2 regions of the Mycobacterium sp. E2462 genome follow, and region 1 is predicted to be linked to the other one. Evidence: predicted binding sites of a transcription regulator. Region 1 holds the regulator's gene; the other holds the start of a gene.

Evidence for each region. Region 1 encodes LexA, which represses DNA repair genes until DNA is damaged. Its sites were predicted from a motif close to CGAACANNTGTTCG; they were not measured.
Region 2: the regulator LexA is predicted to act here: its motif matches at 8,868-8,881, upstream of ruvC (crossover junction endodeoxyribonuclease RuvC).

What each region holds. Positions count from the first base shown of each region.
Region 1 is NZ_LZKC01000355.1:1,707-12,957, forward strand. Features, by position in the region: gene A5714_RS18515 (DMT family transporter) at 1-522, shown strand, start outside; gene A5714_RS18520 (hypothetical protein) at 563-1,264, shown strand; gene miaA (tRNA (adenosine(37)-N6)-dimethylallyltransferase MiaA) at 1,273-2,196, shown strand; gene dapF (diaminopimelate epimerase) at 2,201-3,070, shown strand; gene hflX (GTPase HflX) at 3,117-4,538, shown strand; gene A5714_RS18540 (acyl-CoA dehydrogenase family protein) at 4,653-5,813, shown strand; gene A5714_RS18545 (LGFP repeat-containing protein) at 6,236-8,404, shown strand; gene lexA (transcriptional repressor LexA) at 8,414-9,112, opposite strand; gene A5714_RS18555 (LysM peptidoglycan-binding domain-containing protein) at 9,409-9,906, shown strand; gene nrdR (transcriptional regulator NrdR) at 10,047-10,511, shown strand; gene A5714_RS18565 (peroxynitrite isomerase) at 10,530-11,015, shown strand; gene A5714_RS18570 (PhzF family phenazine biosynthesis protein) at 11,031-11,251, opposite strand, start outside.
Region 2 is NZ_LZKC01000011.1:341-11,591, forward strand. Features, by position in the region: gene yajC (preprotein translocase subunit YajC) at 1-126, opposite strand, end outside; gene gabT (4-aminobutyrate--2-oxoglutarate transaminase) at 336-1,676, shown strand; gene car (carboxylic acid reductase) at 1,824-5,348, shown strand; gene A5714_RS00290 (hypothetical protein) at 5,410-6,105, opposite strand; gene A5714_RS00295 (DUF1304 domain-containing protein) at 6,224-6,610, opposite strand; gene ruvB (Holliday junction branch migration DNA helicase RuvB) at 6,631-7,686, opposite strand; gene ruvA (Holliday junction branch migration protein RuvA) at 7,683-8,288, opposite strand; gene ruvC (crossover junction endodeoxyribonuclease RuvC) at 8,285-8,851, opposite strand; gene A5714_RS00315 (DUF4178 domain-containing protein) at 9,033-9,644, shown strand; gene A5714_RS00320 (DUF2617 family protein) at 9,660-10,166, shown strand; gene A5714_RS00325 (DUF4247 domain-containing protein) at 10,163-10,594, shown strand; gene A5714_RS00330 (DUF350 domain-containing protein) at 10,623-11,078, shown strand; gene A5714_RS00335 (polyamine aminopropyltransferase) at 11,075-11,251, shown strand, end outside.

The DNA.
Region 1 (11,251 bases):
GCGTGCGTCGTGGCCGCCCGGATCTGGGCGGGCAGCCCGTTCGCCGCGGTGCTCCTCGCCGTGGTGGCCGGGTCGTCCCTGGCGTTGTTCGCGGTGCTCACCAAGGGAATCGTCGAGATGGCCGAGGGCAACCCGCTGCGCGTCCTGACGTCCCCCGAGTTCGTGCCGTGGATTCTGGTCGCCCTGGCCGGGATGATCTTCCAGCAGTCGGCGTTCCGGGCCGGCGCCCTGACTGCGTCGTTGCCGACGATGACCGTCGCCAAACCCGTCGTCGCCGGCCTGCTCGGGGTGGTGGTGTTGGGGGAGACGCTCAACGCGGCCGGCCCCAAGGCGTTCCTGCTCGTCGGCGCGGTCGCCGTGGTGATCGTCGCGACCGTCGCGCTGGCCCGTGGCGAGGCCGCAACCATCGAGCGGTCCGAGCTCCTGGGGGATCGCCGCCCGCCGGCCGAGCGGCCCGCGCATTCCGACGACGAGGACTGCGGCCCCTTCAGCGATCGCCTGGTGATCGCCGACGTGCGGTAGCCCGGACACCCCGTCTGGGCGCGCCCGTTAGTTTGGTGGCGTGCTGAGCGGCATCGCGATCATCCCGTCGGCGCCGGTGCTGGTGCCCGCGCTCTCCGGCGCGGCCGCCGCGGAGGTGGCCGAGCTGACCGCCGCGTGTGTGGCTGCGGCCGCCCTGCTGCCGCACCGCTGGATCGTCCTGGGCTGCCGCGACGGCGGCGACAGCGAGCGCGTGTGGGGGCCCGAATCGTCGGGCACCTTCGCCGGTTTCGGCGTCGACGTCCGGGTGCACCTGGCGCCGGCCGCCGGGGAACCGCGACCGCCGGCCGCGCTGCCGGTGTGCGCGCTGATCGCCGGCTGGGTGCGCGGCCAGGCGCAGCCGCAGGCCAGCGCGCAGGTCCGCACCTACCGCGCCGACCTCGATCCCGACGTCGCGCGCGCCACGGGCCGGCGGCTGCGTGCCGACATCGAGCAGTCACGCGACCCGATCGGCGTCCTGGTGGTCGCCGACGGCGCCAACACGCTGACACCCGCGGCCCCCGGCGGATACGACCCCGGCAACGCCGGCGCGCAGGACGCGCTGGACGACGCGCTGGCCGGCGGCGACGTCGCCGCCCTGCGGCGGCTACCCGACCAGATCCTGGGCCGAGTCGCCTTCCAGGTGCTCGCCGGCCTCGCCGAGCCCGGGCCGCGGTCGGCCAAGGACCTCTACCGGGGGGCGCCCTACGGCGTGGGGTATTTCGCCGGCGCCTGGCAGCCGTGAGCCCGCCCGTGCGACCGCTGGCGATCATCGGCCCGACGGGCACCGGCAAATCGCAGCTGGCCCTGGACTTCGCCGAGCGCGTCGGCGCCGAGGTGGTGAACGCCGACGCGATGCAGCTCTACCGCGGCATGGACATCGGCACGGCCAAGCTGCCCGTCGTGGCGCGCCGCGGCGTCGCGCACCACCAGCTCGACGTCCTCGACGTCACCGAGACCGCGACCGTCGCCCGCTACCAGAGCGCGGCGGCGGCCGACGTGGACGCCATCGCGGCCCGCGGTGCCGTGCCGCTGATCGTGGGCGGCTCGATGCTCTACCTGCAATCGCTGCTCGACGACTGGTCGTTTCCCGCGACCGATCCCGAGGTGCGGGCCCGCTGGGAGCGGCGCCTGGCCGAAGTGGGGGTGGGCGCGCTGCACGCCGAACTGGCCCGCCGCGACCCCGCCGCGGCCGCCGCGATCCTGCCGACCGACGGGCGGCGCACGGTGCGCGCCCTCGAAGTGGTCGAGCTGACCGGGCTGCCGTTCGCGGCGTCCGCGCCGCGCATCGGCACCCCGCGGTGGGGTGCCGCCATCATCGGATTGGACTGTGCGACCGCGGTTCTCGACGAGCGCCTGGCCCGACGGACCGACGCGATGTTTGAGCAGGGGCTGGTGGAGGAAGTGCGAGCGCTGCTCGACAACGGGCTGCGCGAGGGGGTCACCGCCGGGCGTGCCCTCGGTTACGCGCAGGTGATCGCCGCGCTCGACGCCGGCGGGGGACCCACCGCGATCGGCGCGGCCCGCGAGCAGACGTTCGTGGGCACCCGGCGGTATGTGCGCCGGCAGCGGTCCTGGTTTCGTCGTGACCACCGGGTGCACTGGGTGGACGTCACCGCGGACGATCGGTCCGCCGCCGTCGCCGAAACGCTGAGGGTCTGGCGCGACGTATCCTGAGCTGGTGAAATTCGCGAAGGGGCACGGCACCGAGAACGACTTCGTCGTGCTGCCCGACGTGGACGCCGCTCTGACCCTCGACGCGGCGCGGGTGGCGGCCCTGTGCGATCGGCGGCGCGGCCTGGGCGCCGACGGCGTGCTGCGGGTCACCACCGCCGGCGCCGCACTGTCGGCCGGCGTGCTGGACCGGCTGCCCGAGGGCGTCGGCGCCCCGGACTGGTACATGGACTACCGCAACGCCGACGGTTCCGTCGCGCAGATGTGCGGCAACGGCGTGCGGGTCTTCGCGCACTACCTGCGGGCCAGCGGCCTGGAGTCGCGGGACGCGTTCGTCGTTGCGTCGCTGGCCGGCCCGCGGCCCGTGACCGTGCACCACGCCGACGCCACCGCCGCCGAAATCACCGTCGACATGGGCAAGGCCAACACGTGCGGCCCGGGCACGGCGGTGGTCGGTGGCCGGCGGTTCTCCGGGCTCGCCGTCGACGTGGGCAATCCCCACCTGGCGTGCGTCGACCCAACGCTGACGCCGGAGGCGTTGGCCGCTCTGGATGTGGCGGCGCCCGTCGGCGTCGACGGGGCCCAATTCCCCGACGGCGTCAACGTCGAGATCGTCACCGCGGCGGCCGGCGGGGTGGTGCACATGCGGGTGCACGAGCGCGGCGTCGGGGAAACCCGCTCCTGCGGCACCGGCACGGTCGCGGCCGCGGTCGCGGCCCTCATCGGCGGTGGTGCCGCCACCGGCACCCTCACGGTCCGGGTGCCGGGCGGCGAGGTCGACGTCACCGTCACCGACGACACCAGCTACCTGCGGGGCCCCTCGGTGTTGGTCGCCAACGGAGAGATCAGCGAGCAGTGGTGGTCCCAGCAACGTTAATCGGGGTGCGCGTCGGCGTTTTCGCGTGCATCATCGGATATTGCCTATGACGTATCCCGAACATCGCGATCCCGAGCCCAGTACGGGCGAACTCGCCCTCGAAGACCGGTCCGCGCTACGCCGCGTCGCGGGCCTGTCCACCGAACTCACCGACGTCTCCGAAGTCGAATACCGCCAGCTGCGCCTCGAGCGGGTCGTGCTGGTGGGCGTGTGGACCGACGGCACCGCCGCGGACAGCCAGGCCAGCATGGCCGAGTTGGCGGCCCTCGCCGAGACCGCCGGCTCCCAGGTGCTGGAGGGTCTGATCCAGCGCCGCGACAAGCCCGACCCGTCCACCTACATCGGCTCCGGCAAGGCCCAGGAGCTGCGCGCGGTGGTCCTGGCGACCGGCGCTGACACCGTCATCTGCGACGGCGAGCTGTCGCCCGCGCAGCTGACCGCGCTGGAGAAGGCGGTCAAGGTCAAGGTCATCGACCGCACCGCCCTGATCCTGGACATTTTCGCCCAGCACGCCACCAGCCGGGAAGGCAAGGCGCAGGTCTCGCTCGCCCAGATGGAGTACATGCTGCCGCGCCTGCGCGGCTGGGGTGAGTCGATGTCCCGGCAGGCCGGCGGCCGGGCCGGCGGCAGCGGCGGCGGCGTGGGCCTGCGCGGCCCCGGTGAGACCAAGATCGAGACCGACCGGCGCCGCATCCGCGAGCGGATGGCCAAGCTGCGCCGCGAGATCAAGGACATGAAACAGGTGCGCGACACCCAGCGCAGCCGCCGCCTGCACGCCGACCTGCCGGCCGTCGCCATCGTCGGCTACACCAACGCGGGCAAGTCGAGCCTGCTCAACGCGCTCACCGGCGCGGGTGTCCTGGTGCAGGACGCGCTGTTCGCCACCCTGGAACCCACCACCCGGCGGGCCGAATTCGCCGACGGCCGCCCGTTCGTCCTGACCGACACCGTCGGCTTCGTCCGGCACCTGCCGACCCAACTGGTCGAGGCGTTCCGCTCCACTTTGGAGGAGGTCGCCGACGCGGACGTGCTGGTGCACGTGGTCGACGGCTCCGACGCCCACCCGTTGGCCCAGATCAACGCCGTGCGCCAGGTCGTCACCGAGGTGCTCGCCGACTACGGCGCCGACGGAAGCGACGCGCCCCAGGAGTTGGTGGTGGTGAACAAGGTGGACGCGGCCAGCGACCTGACGCTGGCCAAGCTGCGGCACGCGTTGCCCGGCGCGATGTTCGTGTCGGCGCACACCGGCGAGGGCATCGACGCGTTGCGGCGCCGGATCGCGGAGCTCGCCGTGCCCGCCGACGCCGCCGTCGACGTCGTGATCCCGTACGACAGGGGTGATCTGGTGGCGCGGCTGCACGCCGACGGGCGCATCCAGCAGGAGGAGCACTGCGCCGAGGGCACCCGGATCAAGGCGCGGGTCCCCGTCGCGCTCGCCGGGCGCCTGCGCGAGTTTGCTGCCGGCTGACCCCGTCGCCGTTCGACGCACCGCGACCCCCGGGCGGCACCCAGCCGCGCGCCGACCAACCGTCTGGTTGGTATATGTTGGGCGGCAGCCAACCCACTCGCCGGAGGTCCTTCAATGAGCAGTGCCATCAAATACCAGCGCACTCTTTTCGAGTCGGAGCACGAGCTGTTCCGCGAGTCCTACCGGTCGTTCCTCGAACGGCACGTCGCGCCGTATCACGACGAGTGGGAGAAGGCGAAGATCGTCGACCGCGGTGTCTGGCTGGAGGCCGGAAAGCAGGGCTTCCTGGGCATGGCGGTTCCCGAGGAGTACGGCGGCGGGGGAGACGGCGACTTCCGCTACAACACCATCATCACCGAGGAGACGACGCGGGGCCGTTTCAGCGGGATCGGTTTCGGGTTGCACAACGACATCGTCGCGCCCTACCTGCTGGAGCTGGCCACCGAGGAGCAGAAGCAGCGCTGGCTGCCCAAGTTCTGCACCGGCGAGCTGATCACCGCGATCGCGATGACCGAGCCGGGCACCGGCAGCGACTTGCAGGGCATCAAGACCCGCGCGGTCGCCCACGGCGACCACTATGTGCTCAACGGGGCAAAGACTTTCATCACCAACGGAATCAACGCCGACCTGGTGATCGTGGTGGCCCAAACAGATCCCGACAAGGGTGCGCAAGGGTTCTCGCTGCTCGTCGTCGAGCGCGGCATGCAGGGTTTCGAGCGCGGCCGTCACCTGGACAAGATCGGCCTGGACGCGCAGGACACGGCCGAGCTGTCGTTCACCGACGTGCACGTGCCCGCCGAAAACCTGCTGGGCCAAGAGGGTATGGGGTTCATCTACCTCATGCAGAACCTGCCGCAGGAGCGCATCTCGATCGCCATCATGGCGGCCGCCGCCATGGAGCAGACGCTCGAGCAGACGCTGCAATACACCAAGGAGCGCAAGGCTTTCGGCAAGCCGATCGGCAGCTTCCAGAACACCCGATTCGTGCTGGCCGAGCTTGCCACCGAGGCGACCGTGGTGCGCGTCATGGTCGACGAGTTCATCCGGTTGCACCTGGACAAGAAGCTGACGGCCGAGCAGGCCGCAATGGCCAAGTGGTACAGCACCGAAAAGCAGGTGCACCTGATCGACCGGTGCCTGCAACTGCACGGCGGCTACGGCTACATGCGCGAATACCCCGTTGCGCGTGCCTATCTCGACGCCCGGGTGCAGACCATCTATGGCGGCACCACCGAGATCATGAAGGAGATCATCGGTCGCAGCCTCGGGGCCTGACCCGGGCGACCGGTAGAACCGCTGCCGGACAACGGCATCGGCCGCCGCCGCGGCGCGTTGTGCTGTGGCGGGCCCGTGTCACCCGCGCTGTCGCGGGCCGCCCGTTCGGCGGTTGAGGACCTGCGGCGTCGGGCGCCACGATAACGCCGCCGCAGCACGAACGGGACCGTATTTGGCTGCGATTCGGCGATCGGTGCGCATCATTTCGACATCGGCGGGGTCTCCATTCTTATAAAATTCGTCATTTGACTTCGCATTTCTTCTTCGCTGGAGCAAAGTTATGCGAGCCCGGTGATATACGCGGATCGTCAGGGGGTAGCTACCTGGCACGAGCACGGCCCGCGCGCCGGACGGAAGTACGGCATCGTCGCAGATAGGGGCGTCCGTCGGCTGGGAGGCTAGGTGTTGGGCAGAGGGGTCACATGCGCAGGCTGATCGGGAGTGTGTGCGTCAGCTTGACGACCGCAGCGCTCGCCGCCGTATTGCTTGCGCCGGCCGCCGGGGCGAGCCCCATCGGCGACGCCGAGGCCGCGATCATGGCCGCCTGGGACAAGGCCGGCGGTGACGGATCCCCGCTGGGCGCCCGCAAGGGCGACGTGTACCCGGTGGCCGACGGCTTCGCCTGTGACTTCGACGGCGGCAAGATGTTCTTCACCCCCGCGACCGGCGCCAAGTTCATGTACGGGCCGATCCTGGACAAGTACGAGTCGCTCGGCGGCCCCGTCAGCAGCGACCTGGGATTCCCCGCCATCAACGAGGTGCCCGGCCTGGCCGGGCCCGACAGCCGGGTGAGCACCTTTTCCGCCAGCGACAAGCCGGTGATCTATTGGACGCCCGAGCACGGCGCGTTCGTGGTGCGCGGAGCGATCAACTCGGCCTGGGACAAGCTCGGCAGCTCCGGCGGTGTGCTGGGCGTCCCGGTCGGTGACGAGACCTACAGCGGCGAGGTGTCGTCGCAGAAGTTCTCCGGTGGCCAGGTGTCCTGGAACCGCGAGACCAAGCAGTTCACCACCGATCCGCCCGCCTTGGCCGACCAGTTGAAGGGCCTGCAGGTCGCCATCGACCCGACCGTGGCGATCAACATGGCGTGGCGCGCGGCCGGCGGGGCGGGCGGCCCGTTGGGCGCCAAGCAGGGCGCCCAGTACCCCGTCGGCGGCGATGGCATCGTCCAGAACTTCGCCGGCGGCAAGGTCTTCTTCAACGCCGCCACCGGTGCCAACGCCATCGAGAACGACATCCTGGGCAAGTACGAGCAGCTGGGCGGCCCGGCGGGCAGCGGGCTCGGGTTCCCCGTCGCCAACGAGTCCGACGGCGGCCTGCCGCCGTCCAGCCGGATCGCCACCTTCTCGGCCGCCGACAAGCCGGTGATCTTCTGGACCTCCGACCACGGCGCGTTCGTCGTGCGCGGCGCGATGAAGGCGGCCTGGGACAAGCTGCGCGGCCCGACCGGAAAACTGGGCGCGCCCGTCGCCGACCAGACCGTCGACGGCGACGTGATCACCCAACAGTTCTCGGGCGGCAAGGTGTCCTGGAACCGGGCGAAGAACACTTTCAGCACGGAACCGGCCAACCTGGCGCCGCTGTTGTCCGGGCTGCAGATCTCCGGTCAGAACCAGCCGAGCGGGTCGGTCCTGCCGCCCAGCGCCAAGAAGGCCGAGTGGAACTGGTGGTGGCTGCTGGCCGGGGTGCCGGTGCTCGTCCTGTTGGTGGTGTCGGCGGTGCTGGCGGTCGGATGGCGGCGCCGGCGCCGCGCCGCCCCGGTCGGGGCCGGGTACGCGCCAGGGTACGACGGCGCCGACCCGCACTGGGGGCCCGAGGACGCCCCCGACGAGCACTACGCGCTCGGCGCGCCGCAGGACGCGGAGCCCGCGCGGGTCGGTTGGCGGCGCGGCGGGTTCGGTGACGACGACTACGGGCGCGACGACGAGGATCCCGACGCCGTCGACACCGACCACTTCCCGGTCCCGTCCGAAGCGATGCTGGCGCAGGCCGGTTACGACGAGGGCTACGGCCAGGCCGATTACGACCAGGCCGGGTACGCCGAGGACCCCTTTGACGAGGCCGGCTATCCCGACGAGGCGCGCGAGCCCGACGACCACTCCGACCAGCACGGCGACGAGTATGCCGACCAGTACGGCGACGAGTACGCCGACGTGGTGCCGGAGGATGCCGTCGGCGAACCGGGGGAGTACCTCGACGCGGCCGAACCCAGCGCGCCGCACGACGCCGACTATGCGGACGGGCCGGCCGCATCCGCGGACCAAGGTTCGTCGCACGGCGGCGCCCCGCCGGAGGCCGTGGCAGCCGGTGCGGCCGCGGCCTCCGGCGGAGCGCGCCGGGCGGGGCGGCACGCGGCCGCCGACACCGACGACGACGTGAACGGAAGCCGGCCCGCGGCGAGCGGCCGGCCGACCATTCACCTGCCCCTGGACGACCCGTACCAGGTGCCCGACGGATACCCGATCAAGGCGAGCGCCCGCTTCGGGCTGTACTACACGCCAGGCAGCGACCTGTACCAGGACACGCTCGCCGAGATCTGGTTGGCCAGCGAGGAAGTCGCCGAGGCGAACGGATTCACCCGCGCGGACTGACCCGCGGCATCAAACCTTGCGGATGACCGTCACGACCTTGCCGAGCACGGTCGCGTCGTTGCCCGGGATCGGGTCGAACGCGGGGTTGTGCGGCATGAGCCACACCTGGCCGCCGGCCCGCTTGAACGTCTTGACGGTGGCTTCACCGTCGAGCATCGCCGCGACGATGTCGCCGTTGTCGGCCACGTTCTGCTGGCGCACCACCACCCAGTCGCCGTCGCAGATCGCGGCCTCCACCATCGAGTCGCCAACCACCTTCAGCAGGAACAGGGTGCCCTCGCCGACCAGTTCACGCGGCAACGGGAAGACGTCCTCGACGGCCTCCTCGGCGAGGATCGGCCCGCCCGCGGCGATGCGACCGAGCACCGGCACGAAGGTGGGTTCGGGCAGCGCGTCCGACCCGGCGACCTCGGTCGCGGGCGCCACCACGTCCTCGTCGGCGCCGCGGACGTCTACCGCGCGGGGCCGGTTGGGGTCGCGTCGCAGATAACCCTTACGTTCCAGGGTGCGCAGCTGGTGGGCGACCGACGAGGTCGAGGTGAGGCCGACGGCGTCCCCGATCTCCCGGATGCTGGGCGGGTAGCCGCGGGTGGTGACCGAGGTGCGGATGACGTTGAGGATGGTGCGCTGCCGCTCGGTCAGCGAGGAGTCCACAGACTGCAGTCGAACGGCGGGATCGGCCGCTGAGGTGTCGTTGCTGTCGCTCATGGCACTGAATGTAGCCGCACCGCCGACAAGAATCAAACATGTGTTCGACTAGCGTGTCGGAGTGCGGCCTCCGGGAACAAAACGCCGCTGAAGTCGGTAATCACAAATGTGTAACTCTTCGGACAATCGGGTATTTGAGCCTCATGCCAGTGCTAACGACCGACAGCGGGTTGTCGGTGGCGTGGTCTAGCGTTTTGCTCGCGTGCGACACGCTTCGCTCAAATGTTCGGTTATCGAACACACGAGCGATACTGTCGAACGCACGAGCGAGGATCAGTTGACCGGAGGAACGCAAGATGACAATCGTCCACACAGTCTCGCAGCGCCCCAGTAGCGCGCGTCGTCCGATCAACGGGCCTGTGCACGACCCTCGCTACGGCCACGTCGGCGTGGCGGCCCGCTCCCGCCGCCCCGGCCCGTCGCGGCCCGCGGGCCAGGCGACGCGGTACTACGGAACCGGGGTCGCGATGTCACGCGCCCCGCACCGCAAGCGCGCCGTCACCTGGCTGACCACCATCGGACTGGCGCTCGGCGCCGGCGCGATCACCCTCTGGCTGGGCCTGGTCGCCAACGTCGGGCAAGCGCTAAACGGCGAGTCCACCGCCGCAACCGCCCACGTCCCCAACCGTCTCGCTGTCGTCAAGGTCGAAGCGGGGGAGTCCCTGCAAGACGTCGCCCACCGGGTGGCGCCCGACGCGCCGACCGGTCAGGTCGCCCAGCGGATCCGCGAACTCAACGACTTGAACTCGCCGAGCCTGGTCGCCGGCCAGACGCTGATCGCCCCCATCGGCTGAATCCGGCCATGCCCGTCGCCCGCGTTGCCCGCCGCGCCGCGCCCGCCCGCGCCCGACGCCTCCATTCGCCGCGCAGGTCAGGGCGCGGGTAGGCTCGAAGCTCTGCGGTCCCCGGTCGTCGGCACATCAAAGGAGCGGTCATGCATTGTCCGTTCTGCCGGCACCCCGACTCGCGAGTGATCGACTCGCGGGAGACCGACGAGGGGCAGGCCATCCGCCGCCGCCGCTCCTGCCCGGAGTGCGGCCGCCGTTTCACCACCGTCGAATCCGCGGTGCTGGCCGTCGTCAAGCGCAGCGGCGTCACCGAACCCTTCAGTAGGGAAAAGGTGATCAGTGGCGTGCGCCGGGCGTGCCAGGGCCGACAGGTCGACGACGACGCGCTGAACCTACTGGCCCAGCAGGTCGAGGACACCGTGCGTGCGGCGGGTTCACCCGAGGTGCCCAGTCACGAGGTCGGGCTGGCCATCCTCGGTCCGCTGCGTGACCTCGACGAGGTGGCCTACCTGCGGTTCGCGTCGGTGTACCGCTCGTTTTCGTCCGCCGCCGACTTCGAGCGCGAGATCCAGGCGCTGCGCGAACATCGGAAGGTCTCGACGCCGGGCTGAGGTCTAGGCTGAGGACCCATGCCCGTCGAACTGCATCCCGATCTGGCGGAGCTCGCCCCGCTGCTGGGCGCCTGGGCCGGTCGGGGGTCGGGGAAGTATCCGACCATCGAGCCCTTCGACTACGACGAAGAAGTGGTGTTCGGCCACGTCGGTAAACCGTTTTTGGCCTACGGCCAGAAGACCCGGGCGGTCGCCGACGGCACGCCGCTGCACGCCGAAACCGGATACCTTCGCGTGCCGCGGCCCGGACGCGTCGAGTGGGTGCTGGCCCACCCGAGCGGCATCACCGAAATCGAGGTCGGCACCTATTCGCGCGCCGGCGACGTGATCGACATCGCGACGGCGACCGCGACCATTGGCCTGTCGCCGACGGCCAAAGAGGTGACCGCCGTGGGCCGTTCGCTGCGCCTCGCCGGCGACGAGCTGTCCTACACGGTGCAGATGGGCGGGGTCGGGCAACCGCTGCAGGACCACCTCGCCGCGGTGCTGCACCGGCAGCGCTGAGCGACGGTCGGCGCGTCAGTTGACTTGGCGCACACCGTCATTGACCACCCGCCCGGTGACTCCCACCCAGCCCTCGGCGTTCCAGGTGGTTTCGATGACCGACCCCTTGCCTTGGGTGATGAAAAGATCCCGGCTCAGGTAGTCGGTGATCCGCATGGCCGCCGAGCCGGTCGCCTCGTCCTCGGTCACGCCGAGATTCGCGGCGAACATGCGGCTGCGTACCGCGCCCGCGGCCC
Region 2 (11,251 bases), on a different contig from region 1:
ACCCGGGCGCAACGACTCGTGCAGGTCGATGGTCGCCTGCATCGCGCGCTTCTGGCGCCGCGACGCGAAGTACATGAAGCCGCCCATGATGAGCACGAACGGCAAGAACATGATCAAGCTCTCCATGGACGTGCCTGCCTTCCGTCGTGAATTTTCGGGTACCCCCGTCGGGGCGGCGCGGCTCGGACGCACACCTGTACCGACGGTCCAGTGTGCCCCTAGTTTGGCAGGCCGCGGGCGGCGGCCGACCGGGCCGGTGCACGGGAGGCCGGCCGGCGCCACGCCGGATAGGCTCGTGGTGGCCGCGACGCGCGCGGCCCGTGAAGGGGGATGTGGTGGCCAGCCTCGAACAAACTCGCCAACTGGTCACCGAGATTCCCGGGCCGGCGTCGCTCGAACTCAACAAGCGACGGGCCGCCGCGGTCTCGCACGGCGTCAACGTCTCGGTGCCGGTGTTCGTGGCCCGCGCGGGCGGCGGCATCCTCGAGGACGTCGACGGCAACCGGCTCATCGACCTGGGCTCGGGCATCGCCGTGACCACCATCGGCAACTCGTCGCCGAAGGTCGTCGACGCGGTGCGCGCGCAGGTGGCCGAGTTCACCCACACGTGCTTCATGGTGACGCCGTACGAGCAGTACGTCGCCGTCGCCGAGGAGCTCAACCGCATCACCCCCGGCACAGGCGAGAAGCGCTCCGTGCTGTTCAACTCTGGCGCCGAGGCGGTCGAGAACGCCGTCAAGGTTGCGCGGTCCTTCACGCGCAAGCCGGCCGTCGTCGCGTTCGACCACGCGTACCACGGCCGCACCAACCTGACGATGGCGCTCACCGCCAAGTCCAAGCCCTACAAGAACGGCTTCGGCCCGTTCGCGCCGGAGGTCTATCGGGCGCCGCTGTCCTATCCCTACCGCGACGGGCTGCTGGACAAGGAGCTGGCCACCGACGGCGAGAAGGCCGCCGCCCGCGCCATCGGCGTCATCGAGAACCAGGTCGGCGCCGACAACCTGGCCGCCCTTGTCATCGAGCCCATTCAGGGCGAGGGCGGGTTCATCGTCCCGGCCGAAGGCTTCCTGCCCGCGCTGCTCGCGTGGTGCCGCAAGAACGACGTGGTGTTCATCGCCGACGAGGTGCAGAGCGGGTTCGCCCGCACCGGCGCCATGTTCGCCTGCGAACACGAGGGCATCGAACCCGACCTGATCTGCACCGCAAAGGGCATCGCCGACGGGCTGCCACTGTCCGCGGTCACCGGCCGCGCGCAGATCCTGGACGCGCCGCACGTCGGCGGTTTGGGGGGCACCTTCGGCGGTAACCCCATTGCCTCTGCGGCCGCCCTGGCCACCATCGCCACGATCGAGAACGACGGCTTGATCGAGCGAGCCCGACAATTGGAACGACTCATCACGGAACCGTTGTTGCGGCTACAGGCCAGTGATGACCGAATCGGCGATGTCCGCGGCCGCGGCGCCATGATCGCCATCGAATTGGTGAAATCTGGAACCGCCGAGCCCGACGCGGAACTCACCCAGAAGCTGTCCACCGCCGCGCACGCGGCCGGCGTCGTCGTGCTGACCTGCGGCATGTTCGGCAACGTCATCCGGCTGCTGCCCCCGCTGACCATCACCGACGAGCTGTTGGCCGAAGGGATCGACGTCCTGGCCCAACTGCTGCACGAACTCTAGAGCCGGCCATCGCCCCTGGTGGGCAATCTCACACCGCCAACATTCGGGGAGGTCGTGGAGGAATAAGGTTACTTTAGCTAACGTTCTAAGGGTCAGCGCGTAGCGCAGATTTAACTAACTATCTTTTATTTGCAAGGGGAACTGTCTATGTCGACCACCAACCTCGACGAGCGGCTGGCCCGCCGCGTCGAAGACCTCACCGCCAACGACCCGCAGTTCGCCGCCGCCAAGCCGGACCAGGCGATCACCGACGCCCTCGAGCAGCCCGGCCTGCGGCTGCCGCAGATCATCCAGACCGTGTTGGAGGGCTACGCGGACCGCCCGGCGCTGGGACAGCGCTCCGTCGAGTACGTCAAGGACCCGGCCACCGGCCGCACCACCTTCGAGCTGCTGGACCGCTTCGAGACCTTCACCTACGGCGAGGTGAACGAGCGCGTGTCCGCGCTGGGCCGCGCCTGGGCCACCGAGTCCGTGCGCCCCGGCGACCGCGTGTGCGTCCTGGGCTTCAACAGCGTGGACTACGCGACCATCGACATGGCGCTGGGCCAGATCGGCGCGGTCTCCGTGCCGCTGCAGACCAGCGCGTCGATCACCGGCCTGCAGCCGATCGTGGCCGAGACCGAGCCCGTCCTGGTCGGCGCCAGCGTCGCCCAGTTGAACGACGCCGTCGAGCTGATCCTGGGCGGTGACCACCGGCCCGCCAAGCTGGTTGTCTTCGACTACCACCCCGAGGTGGACGACGAACGCGAGGCCGTCGAGGACACCCGCGCGCGCCTGAGCGACGCCGGGGTCGCCGTCGAGACGCTGGCCGAGGTCTTGGAGCGCGGGCGGCAACTGCCCGCCGCCGAGCCCCCCGCCACCACCGAGGACGACCCGCTGGCCCTGCTGATCTACACCTCGGGCAGCACCGGCGCGCCCAAGGGCGCGATGTACCCGCAGAGCAACGTCGGCAAGATGTGGCGCCGCGGCAGCAAGAACTGGTTCGGGGAAAGCGCCGCGTCGATCACGCTGAACTTCATGCCGATGAGCCACGTCATGGGCCGCGGCATCCTCTACGGCACGCTGGGCAACGGCGGCACCGCGTACTTCGCGGCCCGCAGCGACCTGTCGACCCTGTTGCAGGACCTCGAGCTGGTCCGGCCCACCGAGCTGAACTTCGTCCCGCGCATCTGGGAGACGCTGTTCGGTGAATACCAGCGCCAGGTCGAGCGGCGGCTGCCCGACAGCGCCGACAGCCAGGCCCGCAAGGCCGTCGAGGAGGAGGTCCTCGAGGAGCAGCGCCAGTACCTGCTGGGCGGGCGCTACATCTTCGCGATGACGGGCTCGGCGCCCACCTCACCTGAACTGCGCAACTGGGTCGTGTCCCTGCTGCAGATGGACCTGCTCGACGGCTACGGCTCGACCGAGGCCGGGATGGTCCTGTTCGACGGCGAGATCCAGCGACCGCCCGTGGTCGACTACAAGCTCGTCGACGTGCCGGACCTGGGTTACTTCAGCACCGACCGCCCGTACCCGCGCGGGGAGTTGCTGCTCAAGACCGAGAACATGTTCCCGGGCTACTACAAGCGGGCCGAGACCACCGCCAGCGTCTTCGACGAGGACGGCTACTACCGCACCGGTGACGTGTTCGCCGAGACGGCTCCCGACCGGCTGGTCTACGTCGACCGGCGCAACAACGTGCTCAAGCTGGCCCAAGGCGAGTTCGTGACCCTGGCCAAGCTGGAGGCCGAGTTCGGCAACAGCCCGCTGGTGCGACAGATCTACGTCTACGGCAACAGCGCCCAGCCCTACCTGCTGGCGGTCGTGGTGCCCACCGAGGAGGCGCTGCAGCGCTGGGACGGCGACGAGCTCAAGGGCAAGATCGCCGACTCGCTGCAGACTGTCGCCCGGCAAGCCAACCTGCAGTCCTACGAGGTGCCGCGCGACTTCATCATCGAGACCGAGCCGTTCACGCTGGAGAACGGGCTGCTGACGGGGATCCGTAAGCTGGCCTGGCCCAAGCTCAAGGCGCACTACGGCGACCGCCTCGAGGAGCTCTACGCCAAGCTCGCCGAGGGCCAGGCCAACGAGCTGGCCGAGCTGCGCCGTAGCGGCGCGGACGCGCCGGTGCTGCAGACCATCAGCCGGGCCGCGGCCGCCATGCTGGGCACCGCGACCTCCGAGCTGACGCCCGACGCGCACTTCACCGACCTCGGTGGTGACTCACTGTCGGCGTTGACGTTCGGCAACCTGCTGCGCGAGATCTTCGACGTCGACGTGCCGGTGGGCGTGATCGTCAGCCCGGCCAACGACCTGCAGGCGATCGCGAACTACATCGAGGCCGAGCGGCAGGGCACCAAGCGGCCCACGTTCGCGGCCGTGCACGGCCGGGGCGCCACCACGGTGCACGCCAGCGACCTGACGTTGGACAAGTTCCTCGACGAGGCCACCCTGAGCGCCGCGCCGAACCTGCCCAAGCCCGCCGCCGAGGTGCGGACCGTGCTGCTCACCGGCGCGACCGGCTTCCTGGGGCGCTACCTGGCGCTGGAGTGGCTCGAGCGGATGGACCTCGTCGACGGCAAGGTGATTGCGCTGGTCCGCGCGAAAAGCGACGCGGAGGCCCGGGCCCGGCTCGACAAGACCTTCGACAGCGGGGACCCCAGGCTGCTGGAGCACTACCGCAAGCTGGCTGCCGACCACCTCGAGGTGATCGCCGGTGACAAGGGCGAGGCCAACCTCGGCCTGGACTCCCAGACGTGGCAGCGGCTGGCCGACACGGTCGACCTGATCGTCGACCCGGCGGCCCTGGTCAACCACGTGCTGCCGTACAGCGAGCTGTTCGGGCCGAACGCGCTGGGCACGGCCGAGCTGATCCGCGTCGCGCTGACCAGCAAACTCAAGCCGTACACCTACGTGTCGACGATCGGCGTCGGCGACCAGATCAAGCCGGGCGAGTTCGTCGAAGACGCCGACATCCGGCAGATCAGCGCCACCCGCGCGATCAACGACAACTACGCCAACGGCTACGGCAACAGCAAGTGGGCCGGCGAGGTGCTGCTGCGTGAGGCCAACGACCTGTGCGGGCTGCCGGTCGCGGTGTTCCGCTGCGACATGATCCTGGCCGACACCAGCTACGCCGGACAGCTCAACCTGCCGGACATGTTCACCCGGCTGATGTTGAGCCTGGTCGCCACCGGGATCGCGCCCGGCTCGTTCTACGAGCTGGACGCCCAGGGCAACCGGCAGCGGTCACACTACGACGGCCTGCCGGTCGAGTTCATCGCCGCGGCGATCTCCACGCTGGGGGCGCAGGCCCTCGACGGGGTCGCGGGGTTCCAGACCTACCACGTCATGAACCCCTACGACGACGGCATCGGGCTCGACGAGTACGTCGACTGGCTGGTGGAGGCCGGCTACTCGATCCAGCGCATCGCCGACTACGGCGAGTGGCTGCAGCGGTTCGAGGGCGCGATGCGGGCCCTCCCGGACCGGCAACGCCAGTACTCGTTGCTGCCGCTGCTGCACAACTACCAGCACCCGGAAAAGCCGATCACCGGGTCGATGGCGCCGACGGACCGCTTCCGCGCCGCGGTGCAGGAGGCAAAGATCGGGCCGGATAAGGACATCCCGCACGTGTCCGCGCCGGTGATCGTCCAGTACATCACCAACCTGGAGCTGCTCGGCCTGCTCTGACCGCGCAACGCGAATCGCCCAGCCCCCGCGGGGGCTGGGCGATTCGTCTTTCCGACGGTGATCAGCGTTGCGGGTGCGGCCACCGCAGGTAGGAGGCGTTGCCGCCACTGGCCGTCGCGGGCGTGCGCTGGCGCCGCCAGCCCCGCTTGGGCGGCTCGGGCTCGGCCACCTCGGCGGCCGGAACCCGCGGCCGGGTCAACGCGCTCGAGGACACCTCCGACGGCTCGTAGTTGGCCTCACGGTACGGCTCGACGGCCGGAGCCGCCGCCACGGGTTGCACGTCACGCGCCAACCGCACGGCCGTGCGGGCCAGCGCCATGCCGGCGAGCAGGATGATCAGCGCGCCCAGGCCCGAGAAGTAGGACAGCTCGAGGGCCGCCCGCTTCCGGTCGGTCGCCGCGATCGGGTCGCCGGCCGAGCCGATACCCAGCAGCGGCGCCACCTGGTTTCCGACCACGAACCAGGCGCCGGCCAGCACGGCCAGCCAGCCGCCCACCATCGCGGTGGCACGGTGGCCGGCCAGGATCAGCAAGAGGCCGCCCACCACGGCGGCGGCGCCGGGCAGCACCTCGAGCCAGCCGCGGGCGGCGCTCCACGCCCAGTCGCGGTCGGGCGTGTAGGCGAAGTTGAAGCGCGGACCGACGAAGGGAATCAACGCCCCCCACGCCCCCAAGATGACCAGCAGCAATCCGCTGACCGCGCCACGCGATCGAGGCATCCTGAGCCCGCGCGCGCGGTCGTCCTCTGCGTATTTCATGACATCTCCTCGCTAGATACCGGGCGGTTCTCCGGCGACGCCTGATTACCCGGCACTTTGCAGAAGTAACCTGGGCGGCTGCGCCGGCCCGTGGCCACTGAGGCTGGTGAGGCTGCTGTTACGCGATGTGACCGATCAGCAACAGCACGATCGCGAGCACCGGAAACGCCCCCTGCGTCACCGCGGCGCGGGCCTTGTCCCGCGCGGACGCCAGCAGTACCACCGCGGCGGCGGCCATCGAGCCGACGCCGGCGAAGACGAGCGCCGCCCCGACGGCGTTGTGTCCCAACGCGATTGCGGCGACACCCACTCCGGTGACGATCGCGAGGAACAGGTTGTAGAAACCCTGGTTGAAGGCCAGCAACTTGGTGGTTTCGGCCTCCTCGGCGGTGGTGCCGAAGGTGGCGCGGGTGCGCGGCGAGGTCCAGGTCAACGATTCCATCACGAAGATGTAGACGTGCAGTAACGCCGCCAGCGCGGCGACGATCAAACCGCCAGTGAGCACCGGAATCCTCCTCGCACGAGTTACTCGAACAGCCCGGGCTGACCCAGCGCCGTCACCGCCGCGGGCGGCGCCATGCCCAGGTGGGTCCACGCCTGGGCCGTGGCCACCCGCCCGCGCGGCGTGCGGGCGACCATCCCGGCGCGCACCAGAAACGGCTCGCACACCTCCTCGACGGTGGCGGCCTCCTCCCCCACCGCCACCGCCAGCGTCGAGACGCCCACCGGGCCGCCGCCGAAACTGCGGGTCAGCGCCGACAACACCGCCCGGTCCAGCCGGTCCAGGCCCAGCTCGTCGACGTCATAGACCTGCAGCGCCGCCTTCGCGACGTCGCGGGTGATCACCCCGTCCGCCCGCACCTCGGCGAAGTCGCGGACCCGGCGCAGCAGCCGGTTGGCGATCCGCGGCGTGCCGCGCGAGCGCCGGGCGATCTCCTCGGCCGCGTCGGCGCCCACCTCGATGCCCAGGATCCCGGCGGAGCGGGCCAGCACGCGCTCCAACTCGGCCGGCTCGTAGAAGTCCATGTGGGCGGTGAACCCGAACCGGTCCCGCAGCGGGCCGGTGAGCGCGCCGGAGCGCGTGGTGGCGCCGACCAGGGTGAACGGCGCCACCTCCAGCGGTATCGAGGTGGCGCCGGGGCCCTTGCCGACCACCACGTCGACCCGGAAGTCCTCCATCGCCAGGTACAGCATCTCCTCGGCGGGCCGCGCGATGCGGTGGATCTCGTCGATGAACAGGACGTCATGCTCGACCAGGTTCGACAGCATGGCGGCCAGGTCTCCGGCGCGCTCCAACGCCGGGCCGGACGTCATCCGCAGCGACGACCCGAGCTCGGCGGCGATGATCATGGCCAGCGACGTCTTGCCCAGGCCCGGCGGCCCGGACAGCAGGATGTGGTCGGGGGTGCCGCCCCGGTTCTTCGCGCCCTCGATGACCAGCTGCAACTGCTCGCGCACCCGCGGCTGGCCGATGAACTCGCGCAGCGACCGGGGGCGCAGGCCGACGTCGATGTCCCCCTCCCCGGGGACCAGAGCCGCCGATACGTCGCGCTCGGCGTAGCCGTCCGGAAACTCGCTCATCGCGACTTGCCCAACAGGGACAGGGCGGCGCGCAGGGCGCCGGAGGTGGTGGCCTCCGGGTCGGCGGCGAGCACCTTGTCCGTCGCCTCCTCGGCTTGCTTGCCGACGAAGCCGAGGCCGACCAGGGCCTCGACCACCGGGCCGCGGACGGCGTGGCCGTTGCGGACGGTGGGGGCGGCCGCGCCACCCGCCGCGGCATCCACCGGGCCGATCTTGTCGCGCAGCTCCACGATCATCCGTTCGGCGCCGCGCTTGCCGATCCCCGGCACCCGGGTCAGCGCCGTCACGTCGCTGTCGTGCAGCGCCCGGCGCAGCGCGGCGGCGTCGTGCACGGCCAGCGTCGCCATCGCCAGCCGGGGACCGACGCCGGAGACGGACAGCAGCGTCGAGAACAGGTCCCGGTCGTCGGCGTCGGTGAAGCCGTACAGCGTCATCGAGTCCTCCCGCACGATCATCGCGGTGAGCAGGCGGGCCTCCGTCCCGGTCCGCAGGGTCGCCAGCGTCGACGGCGTCGCGTTCACCCGGTAGCCCACGCCGGCGGCCTCGATCACCGCGTGGTCGAGCGCCACCTCGAGCACCTCACCGCGCACCGAGGCGATCATCGCGCGGCCCTGCGCGTGGCGTCCAGCTTCGCCCGGTAGGCCTGCCGGTGCCGCGCGGCCAGCGCCTCGGCCGCCGCCATCCGGGCGATCATCGGGGCCCGCCAGCAGTGGCAGATCGCCAGGGCCAGCGCGTCCGCCGCGTCGGCCGGCGTCGGCTTCGTCTGCAGCCCCAGGATTCGGGTCACCATCGCGGTGACCTGCGCCTTGTCGGCCGCGCCGTTGCCGGTGACCGCGGCCTTGACCTCGCTGGGGGTGTGGAAGTGCACGGCGATACCGCGCTTGGCCGCCGCCAGCGCGACGACGCCGCCGGCCTGGGCGGTGCCCATCGCGGTCGAGACGTTGAGCTGGGAGAACACCCGCTCGACGGCGACGACCTCCGGCTGGTGGGTGGCCAGCCAGTGTTCGACCGCGTCGCTGAGCTGCAGCAGGCGCTCGGCCAGCGGCGCGTCCGACGGGGTGCGCACCACGTCGACGTCCAGGGCGACCACGCGTCGCCCGCTCCCGCTCTCGACCACCGACAGCCCGCATCGGGTCAGCCCGGGATCGACGCCCATCACGCGCATTCCGGCTCCCACCTGTAGAACAGCTGTTCGATACCCTAGCGGCGCGCGGTGACCGGCCCGGGCAGGACACGCGGCGACGCGGCCGATTGCCGGTCGCGAGGTTTAGGCACCCGACCGGGCTAAAGCTGTTAGCTTTAGCCCCACACGTTCGCTCAAGCCTCGTCGGGATGGAACAAGTAGCGTGGGATCTCTGCTGGTCATCGTCGCCATCGTGCTGTTCATCGCGTCCATCGTGGTCCTCGTGATCGCTTTGCGGCGGCCCAAGCGCCCGGCCCCGCCGGCCGGCCGACCGGACCCGCTGGCCGCCGACGCGCTACCGCAGTTCGGGCCTCGGCAGCTGGGCCCCGGCGCCATCGTCAGCTACGGCGGCGTGGACTACATCGTCCGCGGCTCGGTCACCTTCCGTGAGGGCCCGTTCGTGTGGTGGGAACACCTGCTCGAGGGCGGCGAACAGCCGATCTGGTTCAGCGTCGAGGAGGACGACGGGCGCCTCGAGCTGGCCATGTGGGTGACCCGCAAGGATCTGTGGCTGCGGCCCGGGGACCCCTACGTCGTCGACGGGGTGGCGTTCCACGAGTCGGAGCGGGGCCGCGCCTCCTACACCACCGAGGGCACCACCGGGTTGCCGGCCGGCGGCGAGATGGAGTTCGTCGACTGCACCAACGCCGACGAGACCGCGCTGCTCTCGTTCGAACGGTGGGCCCCCGACATGCCATGGGAGATCTCCACCGGCAAACCCGTGGTGCCGGGCGAGCTGACCGTGTATCCGGCGCCGCCGCCCACCCCCGCGTAGGGCGCGGGAGCTCCGGTGCCCCTCCACCACCTCGCGGTGACCCCCACGGACGTGTCCGGGGAGCGCCTCGGCCTGGCCCTCAACGCGCCGGTCCCCGCGCCGCTGGCCACCTGCCGCCTCGAGCACCCGGGCGGCGGCGCCGTGCTGCTCGGCGTGCTCGGCGCCTCCCACGTGGTGGCCGTCGAGCACGCCGCGGGCCGGTTCTCCGAGGAGGTGTCCTGCTCCGCCCGCAGCGCCGGCGCCGATCTGCCGCGGCGCACCGCCGGCCCCGGCTACCTCCTGCACTCGCGCACCGAGGCCCGCGACGAGCCCGGTTTCCGGCGGCTCGCCCGCACTCTGCGCGACCGGTGCGCCGCAGAACCCGGGTGGCTGGGCGGCAGCTTTCCCGGCGACGACGCCGCGCTGACCGTCCTGGCCGCCGAGCCCGACGGGCCCGGCTGGCGCTGGCAGACGTGGCACCTGTACCCCGGGGCGTCGGGGGGCGGGACGGTGGTGCACACCGCGAGCCGGTGGCGACCGTGAGCCGCAACCGGCTCTTCGTCATCGCCGGCGTGCTGGCGCTGGCGGCCACGCTGTGCCTGGTCTTCGGAATCATCCTGCTGCAGAAGAACGTCGCGTCCTACGTCGCCGGGCACTACCACCAGTACGCCCGGGACGTGAACGGCACCCGATATCAGTGCAGCGGCAAGCCCGACGACGTCGCGGACACCCTCGCCGACTACGCCGAGCCCGACGCGCGCGCCGACAGTGACAGCACCGAGTACCTGCGCTACCCCAACAACATCGTCATCGTCGGACCCGACGGGCAGTATCCGTGCAGCATCCGCGTCGAGCCGCTCAGCGCCGGCTACAGCCACGGCGCCTTCGTCTTCCTCGGTCCCGGATTCAGTCCCGGATCACCGTCGGGCGGCGCCGGCGGCACCCCGGGCGGGCCCGGCGGAACCAAGTGACGGCACACCACCGATAAAGGAGACAACCATGTACCTCGCCGTCGAGATCGGCACGGTCGACCTCAACCCCGTCCTCAAGGGCGCGGTCGCCACGATCCTGTACTTCCTGGTCGGGATGGGCGTCCTGCTCGTCGGCTTCTACGCGGTGGACGTGCTGACGCCGGGCAAGCTGCGTCAGCTGGTGTTCGTCGAACGCCGCCCCAACGCCGTCGTCGTCGCCGGCGCCATGTACATCGCCCTGACCATCGTCATCATCACCGCGATCACCGACAGTTACAGCCAGCTGGGTCAGGGGCTGGTCGGCGTGGCTGTATACGGGCTGATGGGCGTCGTGCTGCTGGGCATCGCCCTGCTGGCCATGCACCTGCTAATCCCGGGCAGCTTCCACGAGCATGTCGACGAACCGCAGCTGCACCCGGGGTCCTTCGCCGTGGCGCTGATCCTGCTCGCCGTCGGAGGGGTCACCGCCGCCGCGGTCTCATGACCACCGAGCGGACGCCGGCGCGCTGGCGCGCGGTCCTGCTGGCCGCCGTCGCGGCGTGCGCGGCCTGCGGCATCATCTACGAACTCGCGCTGCTGACCCTGTCGGCGAGCCTCAACGGCGGCGGCATCGTCGCCACCTCGCTGATCGTGGCGGGCTACATCGCCGCCCTGGGG